DNA from 3 places in the Marinobacter sp. V032 genome. Region 3 is predicted to be linked to each of the others. Evidence: predicted binding sites of a transcription regulator. Region 3 holds the regulator's gene; each other region holds the start of a gene.
What was found. Region 3 encodes sigma-54, which starts transcription at its own class of promoters, with help from an activator protein. Its sites were predicted from a motif close to ANTGGCATNNANNTTGCTNT; they were not measured.
Positions count from the first base shown of each region.

Region 1: flgB (flagellar basal body rod protein FlgB) is a predicted target of sigma-54. The motif match lies at 1,310-1,329, and genes of this name have one in related genera.
Region 2: ACUN9X_RS16195 (flagellar basal body-associated FliL family protein) is a predicted target of sigma-54. The motif match lies at 1,439-1,458, and genes of this name have one in related genera.

Region 1 is NZ_JBQXYE010000002.1:228,267-230,538, reverse strand. It holds gene ACUN9X_RS12645 (flagellar hook assembly protein FlgD) at 1-361, opposite strand, end outside; gene flgC (flagellar basal body rod protein FlgC) at 384-830, opposite strand; gene flgB (flagellar basal body rod protein FlgB) at 862-1,266, opposite strand; gene ACUN9X_RS12630 (nitroreductase family protein) at 1,467-2,024, opposite strand; gene ACUN9X_RS12625 (Mpo1-like protein) at 2,258-2,272, shown strand, end outside.
Region 2 is NZ_JBQXYE010000004.1:70,832-73,103, forward strand. It holds gene fliM (flagellar motor switch protein FliM) at 1-824, opposite strand, end outside; gene ACUN9X_RS16195 (flagellar basal body-associated FliL family protein) at 878-1,381, opposite strand; gene ACUN9X_RS16200 (flagellar hook-length control protein FliK) at 1,718-2,272, opposite strand, start outside.
Region 3 is NZ_JBQXYE010000001.1:1,883,454-1,885,725, forward strand. It holds gene hpf (ribosome hibernation promoting factor) at 1-164, opposite strand, end outside; gene ACUN9X_RS08655 (RNA polymerase factor sigma-54) at 284-1,834, opposite strand; gene lptB (LPS export ABC transporter ATP-binding protein) at 2,139-2,272, opposite strand, start outside.

The DNA.
Region 1 (2,272 bases), on a different contig from region 3:
GCACATTCACTACACCCTTCATCTCACCCGCTGATGACAGAATGCCGGTCTGAGATGGCACCAGCACGGTCCGGCCAACCATGGCCGACGCCTGCAGAGCCTGCGTTGAGCGGAACTGGCCGACCACATCATCAACTGATCCAGCCAGACTCTGAATTTCTTCAAGCGAGCTGAACTGCGCCAACTGCGCAATAAAATCGCCGTTGTCCTGGGGCTCAAGCGGGTTTTGATTGTTCAGCTGGGCCAGCATCAACTCCATGAACTCGCCCTTGCCAAGCTCATCAGAGGACGAAGAAGCTTTCGAAGCATTCTGGTACTGGTTCAGTACGCTGGCTGCGGCAGTGTTATCAACTGTACTCATGGCTTACTCCTACCGGGCCGGCTTATTGTCCAAGTGTCAGGATGCGCTGCATCATCGACTTGGCGGTGTTCATGACATCAACGTTCATTTCGAAGCTGCGCGAAGACGACATCATGTCCGCCATTTCTTCGACAACATTCACGTTGGGATAGAAAACGTAGCCATCTTCGTTTGCCGCCGGATGATCCGGTTGGTAGCGCATCTGCAGATCTTCATCACTCTCCACAATGCCCTCAACCTGAACCCCGGTGGAGGCAGCAGAGTTTGCACCCCAGCCTGCGCCAAACGCGTCACCGCTCATTACATCCTGCTGAATGGCTGCGAATACCGGCTTGCGTGCCCGATAGGTCTCTTCTGTGCTGGAACTGGCAGTTTCAGCATTGGCAATGTTCGAAGCGGTCGTATTCAGACGCAGTGACTGAGCAGTCATACCCGAACCGGCGATATCAAAAATGTTTCCGAGCGACATAATCTGCCTCCTCAATTATCCGGGGATCGGGTTATTGGCCCGTGATGGCCTTGCTCAGACCGGTAAATTTGCCATTCAGAAACTGAAAGCTGGCTTGATAATCCATAGAATTGCGCATGAACCGAGCCTGTTCCTGCTGCGCATCCACCGTGTTGCCGTCGATGGATGGCTGATAAGGCGCGCGATAAAGCAAGGTTGCCCGGTCACTCATGGCCGCTGCAGTGTCAATGTGGCCGGAGTCGGTTCGTACCATCGCCAGATCACTATCAACACCCGACTGAGCCGCACCCAATGCAGCCTTGAAATCGACGTCGCGCGCTTTAAAGCCCGGTGTATCGGCGTTTGCCAGATTATTTGCCAGTACTTCGGCACGCTGTACGCGCATATTCAGCGCCTTTTCGTGAATGCCGAGTGCATTGTTAAAACTGATGGCCATGATGTCTCCCGCAGGTTTTGCCGCGATTCTGCTTTCCACAGACTAAGCAACTGCGATGCCATCTTTTAAAAACCGTGTAGCGGCGGGGTTTTCAGGGAGAAAAGATTAAAACGGGGATTAAGAAAAGAGGCAAAAAGAGGAAATGCGGCAAGCCCTTTCCTCCTTAACCCGACACTGACCTGCCATCAGCACTTGCGCAACTAGCCTGGCCAACGTGAGACGAAAGCATCGGGGTCGGGGCGATCAATCGCCGGCTTTTCGGAAACAGGTGTACCAACATAGAGAAAGCCGACGATCGACTCGTTTGGGGCAAGCCCCAAGCCTTCAGCGATTACCGGATTATAGGCAATGGAGCCGGTGCGCCACATACCGGCAAATCCCTGCGCCTCCAGCGCCAGCAGGATATACGCCATGCCGCAACCAGCCGAAAGCGTCTCCTCAATAGGCGGCACTTTAGGATGACCGTGATGGGACGCGATACCCACAATAATCATCGGCGCGCGGCGCGTCATACCTTGCAGCTTCTCCACCGGCAAAGCCGTGGGATTGGCCGCATCGGCCGTTCTGGCAAACACCTCGCCCAATGCGTCCAACCCGTCACCTTCAATTACCAGATAACGCCAGGGTCTGAGTAACGCATGGTCCGGCGCCCTTGCGGCACATTTGAAAACGGTATCGAGTACCGATGCGCCGGGTGCCGGCGACTCGAGACGTGGCTCTGATGACCGGTTCAGAATTTGGCTGATAACGTCCGTCATAACACTCCTTGGGACTGAGGCCGCTGCGCGGGCGCCGGGTAACCCCCAGCGGGCAACGCAAGTGATGAGTTAGCGAATTGTGAGGCTTATGTAATACTGTTAATCTGTGCCAAAAGGCAGTCAGTAGCCGGATAAACCAAATATTACGTCATTAACGGTAACCGGAAAATCTGCTGACAAAGGCCTCGCAGGCCTTCGCAAACACTATAACAACAACCTCGCTGCGGAAAGTCATGACTCAGGAAACA
Region 2 (2,272 bases), on a different contig from region 3:
TTTAGCTTTGCCAGCTCCCGCAACGACATTTTTCGCCTGCAAACCGTGGTATTAATCGGCACGCTGACCGCTCTGACATCTTCCTGAAGGGCGTTAACCCAACGTTCATCGACATCATCAACGTCACTCTGCACGCCAGCGTCCAGCACATCACGGATGGGCTCGATCATCGAATAGGGAAATGCCATGTGCAGCTCGCCACCGCCACCGTCCAGCTCGATATGGAAAGTACTGACGACCACCACTTCGCTGGGGCTGACGATATTGGCCATCGCCGGATTCACCTCAGAACTGAGGTATTCGAAATCAATTTTGAGCACCGCGCTCCAGGCTTCCCGCATATCAATGAAAACCTGGTCCAGCATCATCTGGACGATGCGAATCTCTGTCGGAGTAAACTCCCGGCCCTCGATCTTCGCGTGCCGGCCTTCCCCACCAAAGAAATTATCAACCAGCTTGAACACCAGCTTGGCATCGAGGATAAACAAACCTGTGCCGCGAAGGGGCCGCATTTTTATCAGGTTCAGACTGGTCGGCACATAAAGGGTATGGACATACTCGCCGAACTTCATGATCTGAATACCGCCGGTGGACACATCGGCGTTACGACGCAACAGATTGAAAAGACTGATTCGGGTGTAACGGGCAAAACGCTCATTGATCATTTCAAGCGTTGGCATCCGGCCACGAACAATACGATCCTGACTGGCAAGATCGTAGTCTTTTACGCCAGCTTCATCGGCCTCATCGTAGGTGTCGATGTCACCATCATCGACACCATGGAGTAGCGCGTCGATTTCATCTTGTGACAGTAAATCCTGCATACCTGATTCCCGACCTCACAGGTTCATCCAAAACGGACGGACCGGGTGAATAATTATTGCAGTACAAAGTTCTCGAACAGAATACGGTCAACAGGCGACGCGCCTTCCTGTTCAAGTACACCGTTGACGGCGGATAGCGTATCGGCCAGCAGTTGCTGCTTACCCTCAACCGTTTGCATCGCCGCAAAATCCTGACCACCAAATAAACTCAACAACCGGCTGCGAATCAGTGGCATGTGCGTTTCTGCCGCATCCAGTGCAGCCTGGTCCCGGCTTTGGAAAGCAACAAATATCTGCATGTAACGCTGACGTCCGTCAGCCGTCAAGGTAACGATGAAGGGCTTTTCGATCGTCAGGTACCGGCTGGGAACAAATACTTCTTCCGCCGGCTCGTCGCTGTCAGCCGCATCACTTCCGCTATCTGAATCCCCTTTCAGAAGCCAGTATGTACCGGCAACCGATAAGCCAACGGCCATCAGCACCACCAGCGTCAGAATAATAATGAGCTTCAGTTTGCTCTTGCCGCCTGCCGGCGCGTTCTCTTTATTTTCGGCCATAGTGGTCAGTCAGTTTTCCGTCACTTTCGGGCGAATGAAGGGCTATTTAACAAGGTAGCAGCAAGTTACGGGCCAGTCTTCGATGTTGAAGGAAAAATACCAGACGGCCCTTATCCATGAGACTCGCAGCCACACGTGCTTTGATGCCAGACACTTATTGAAAACAGAAGTTTAGCGTCTGAATCATCAGACATAAACCGCCCGAATGAAAGAACCGCGCAGAGAAAAAACAAAACCCGAGTCAGAAACCTGAATCGGGTTGGTAATATGGGGTGGGTCATCGCCTTTCGGGCGGGATGGATCAGCTGAGTGGCCCAGCCAGGCAATCGGCTGCGATCAGGCGTACAGGTCAACCTCTCCGCGCCAGCTCAAATCCAGCGATCCGGAAAGTGCGGCGCCATCATCCTGGTCGAGTGCTGCCATATCGCCATTACCCACAACACCTTCGCCGTGTGTCCCGGTGCCTTCTCCGGCACTGTCTCGCTGGCCCTGACCCGAGGCATCAACAGAAACCTCAAAACGCTCGAGCGTCAGGCCACTGTCCTGCAGCATATCCCGCAGACGGTGACCGTTAAGCTCAAGTTGATCCCTGACCACTGAATGACTCGCGTGGATAGCGACGTTAGCCTGATCGTTGTGAACCTGAACCCGTACTTCCATAGGCCCGAAATCCGGGGGCGTAATGTGTATTTCTGCCACTGACATACGCTGAGTGGTCAGCCAGGCCAGCTTACCGGCCACTTTCTCGCCCCATTCAGCATGCTGAACCGGCAGGTCGATGCTGGTGGAATAGCTTTTCAGTGGCGCCAGTACTTCCTTGGCTCCCTGCGCCTGCTGCAAGGATGCAGGGCCAGACTTTGACGCGGACTCAGCACCTCCCTGAAGCCGATT
Region 3 (2,272 bases):
TGAAGAGTGGCCTCTGCGGTCTGGCGAAGCTTCTCAACGGATAAAGTGACCTGGCAATTTGTGATGTCATCGCAATGACGTTCGAGTTTTTCGAACTTGCCATCGACATAATCTTTCAGAGCGGGTGAGAGTTCGACATGGTGACCTGAGATGTTGAGTTGCATAGGCTTCTCCTGTTGTCGAGAGTGCCAGAGCGGGTTGTCCGCCTGGCAAACGGTGCTCGTCGTGTGACGAACGCTTTGAATCCTTTGCTGCCCAGTCTCACCCGGGGCAGGCGTCAATTTCAGACCAGCCGCTTCCGCTCGTTGGACGGCGGTATATGCATCGCTTCCCGATACTTGGCGACTGTGCGGCGCGCGACCTGTATGCCTTGCTCGCCGAGCAATGTGGCAATTTTACTGTCGCTGAGCGGCTTTTTTGGTGTCTCTGCCGCTACCAGTTTCTTGATCATGGCACGGATTGCAGTAGACGAACACTCTCCACCTTCATTGGTACTGACATGGCTGGAGAAAAAGTACTTCAGCTCAAATATTCCCCGCGGAGTGTGCATGTATTTCTGTGTCGTTACACGGGATATTGTGGACTCATGCATGCCCACTGCCTGGGCAATATCCGACAGAATCAGAGGCTTCATGGCCTCCTCGCCGATATCCAGAAAGCCCTGCTGATGTTCAACAATGCGCGTTGCCACCTTCAATAGCGTCTCGTTGCGACTTTGAAGACTCTTTATGAACCACTTCGCCTCCTGCAATTGATCCCGCATATAGGTGTTGTCGGCGCTGGAATCTGCTCGCTTTATTAATGCAGCATAGCCCGCATTGACACGAATGCGTGGTGCAATTTCAGGATTCAGCTCAACTCGCCAGCGATCCTTGACCTTGGTGACCACGACATCCGGCACCACATAGTCAGGCTCTACGCTGTCCAATGCATCGCCCGGACGTGGTGTAAGGGTCTGGATCAGCGCCAGCACCGCTTTGAGCTGCTCCTCCGTCAACCGGCTCCTGCGCAGCAGTTGGGCATAATCCCGATTGCCGAGCAGGTTGATGTAGTGACTGATTACAAGGCGTGCCTGTGGAAGCCACGGGGTATCCGGAGGGAGTTGACCAAGCTGGATCAGCAGGCATTCCTGCAAATCGCGAGCAAACACGCCCGGGGGATCAAAGTGCTGGAGGCGGCGCAGCACAGCCTCGACCTCATCAAGCTCGAGTGGGTCTTCGTCAGCGTCGTCGGACAGGCCGGAGTGGATGTCATCCAGAGAGGTAGTCAGGTAGCCGCGGGAATCAACCGAATCCATCAGGGCATGGGCAATAGCCTGGTCCCGCTCGCTCATGGGGGTCAGATTCAATTGCCAGAGCAGGTGATCCTGCAGTGTCTCCGCAGGGGAGTTGCGGGATTCGAAATCGGAGTCGTCATCGTCATCGCCACGCGATGCGGGGGCCGGAGCAGACTGGTAAATATCGTCCCATGCCGTGTCGACGGGCAGATCTTCGGGGATATCAGCCTGTGTTTCCTTCAGCCAGTCCGGTTCGTCCGAGGGTGCTTCCCATTCAGGATCTTCCGGCATCGTGGGCTCAGGTTGATCGGGCGTGCTGTCATCGGCGCTGTGATCGGAGTCGGTGTTATTTTCACCGCGCTCGTCGTCCTGGTTGTGTTCAGGGGAGTTGTCATCGTCTTCCGAGGTTTCCAGCATAGGATTGGATTCCAGTGCTTGCTGGATTTCCTGCTGGAGATCTAACGTCGAAAGCTGCAGCAAGCGTATGGCTTGTTGCAGTTGCGGGGTCATCGTGAGTTGTTGACCGAGCTTCAGCTGAAGCGAAGCTTTCATTACCATCGATTTATTCCCGTCACCCTTGGCTACTTGGTGTGTTCGGGCCAGGTCGCACCCGACATCATGCGGGGCCAGGAAAAAAGTGTTGCAAAGTGGCGACTTGGCAGAACAAGCAAATTCTTTGCCGAAGTTTACTGCTATGGATATGCCAATGACAATGCCTGAGCTGAAACGGTTCCGCTTTTTCGAAAATTCAGGTTCCGCCTGACCGTCGCGTGCGACGTTTTGCATCCCCTGTTGAGTTTACCCGCCCTGCAGCATTATGCGACAGCCTGACATGCTATTCATCTGCTGTGAACCCTGTGGCTCAGAGCCTGAACTCATCGCCAAGGTAGACCTCTTTAACTTGCTGATTGGAGAGGATGTCGTCGGAATGGCCGGAGGCAATAATGTGCCCACCGCTCACGATGTAGGCATTCTCACAAATATCGAGCGTTTCCC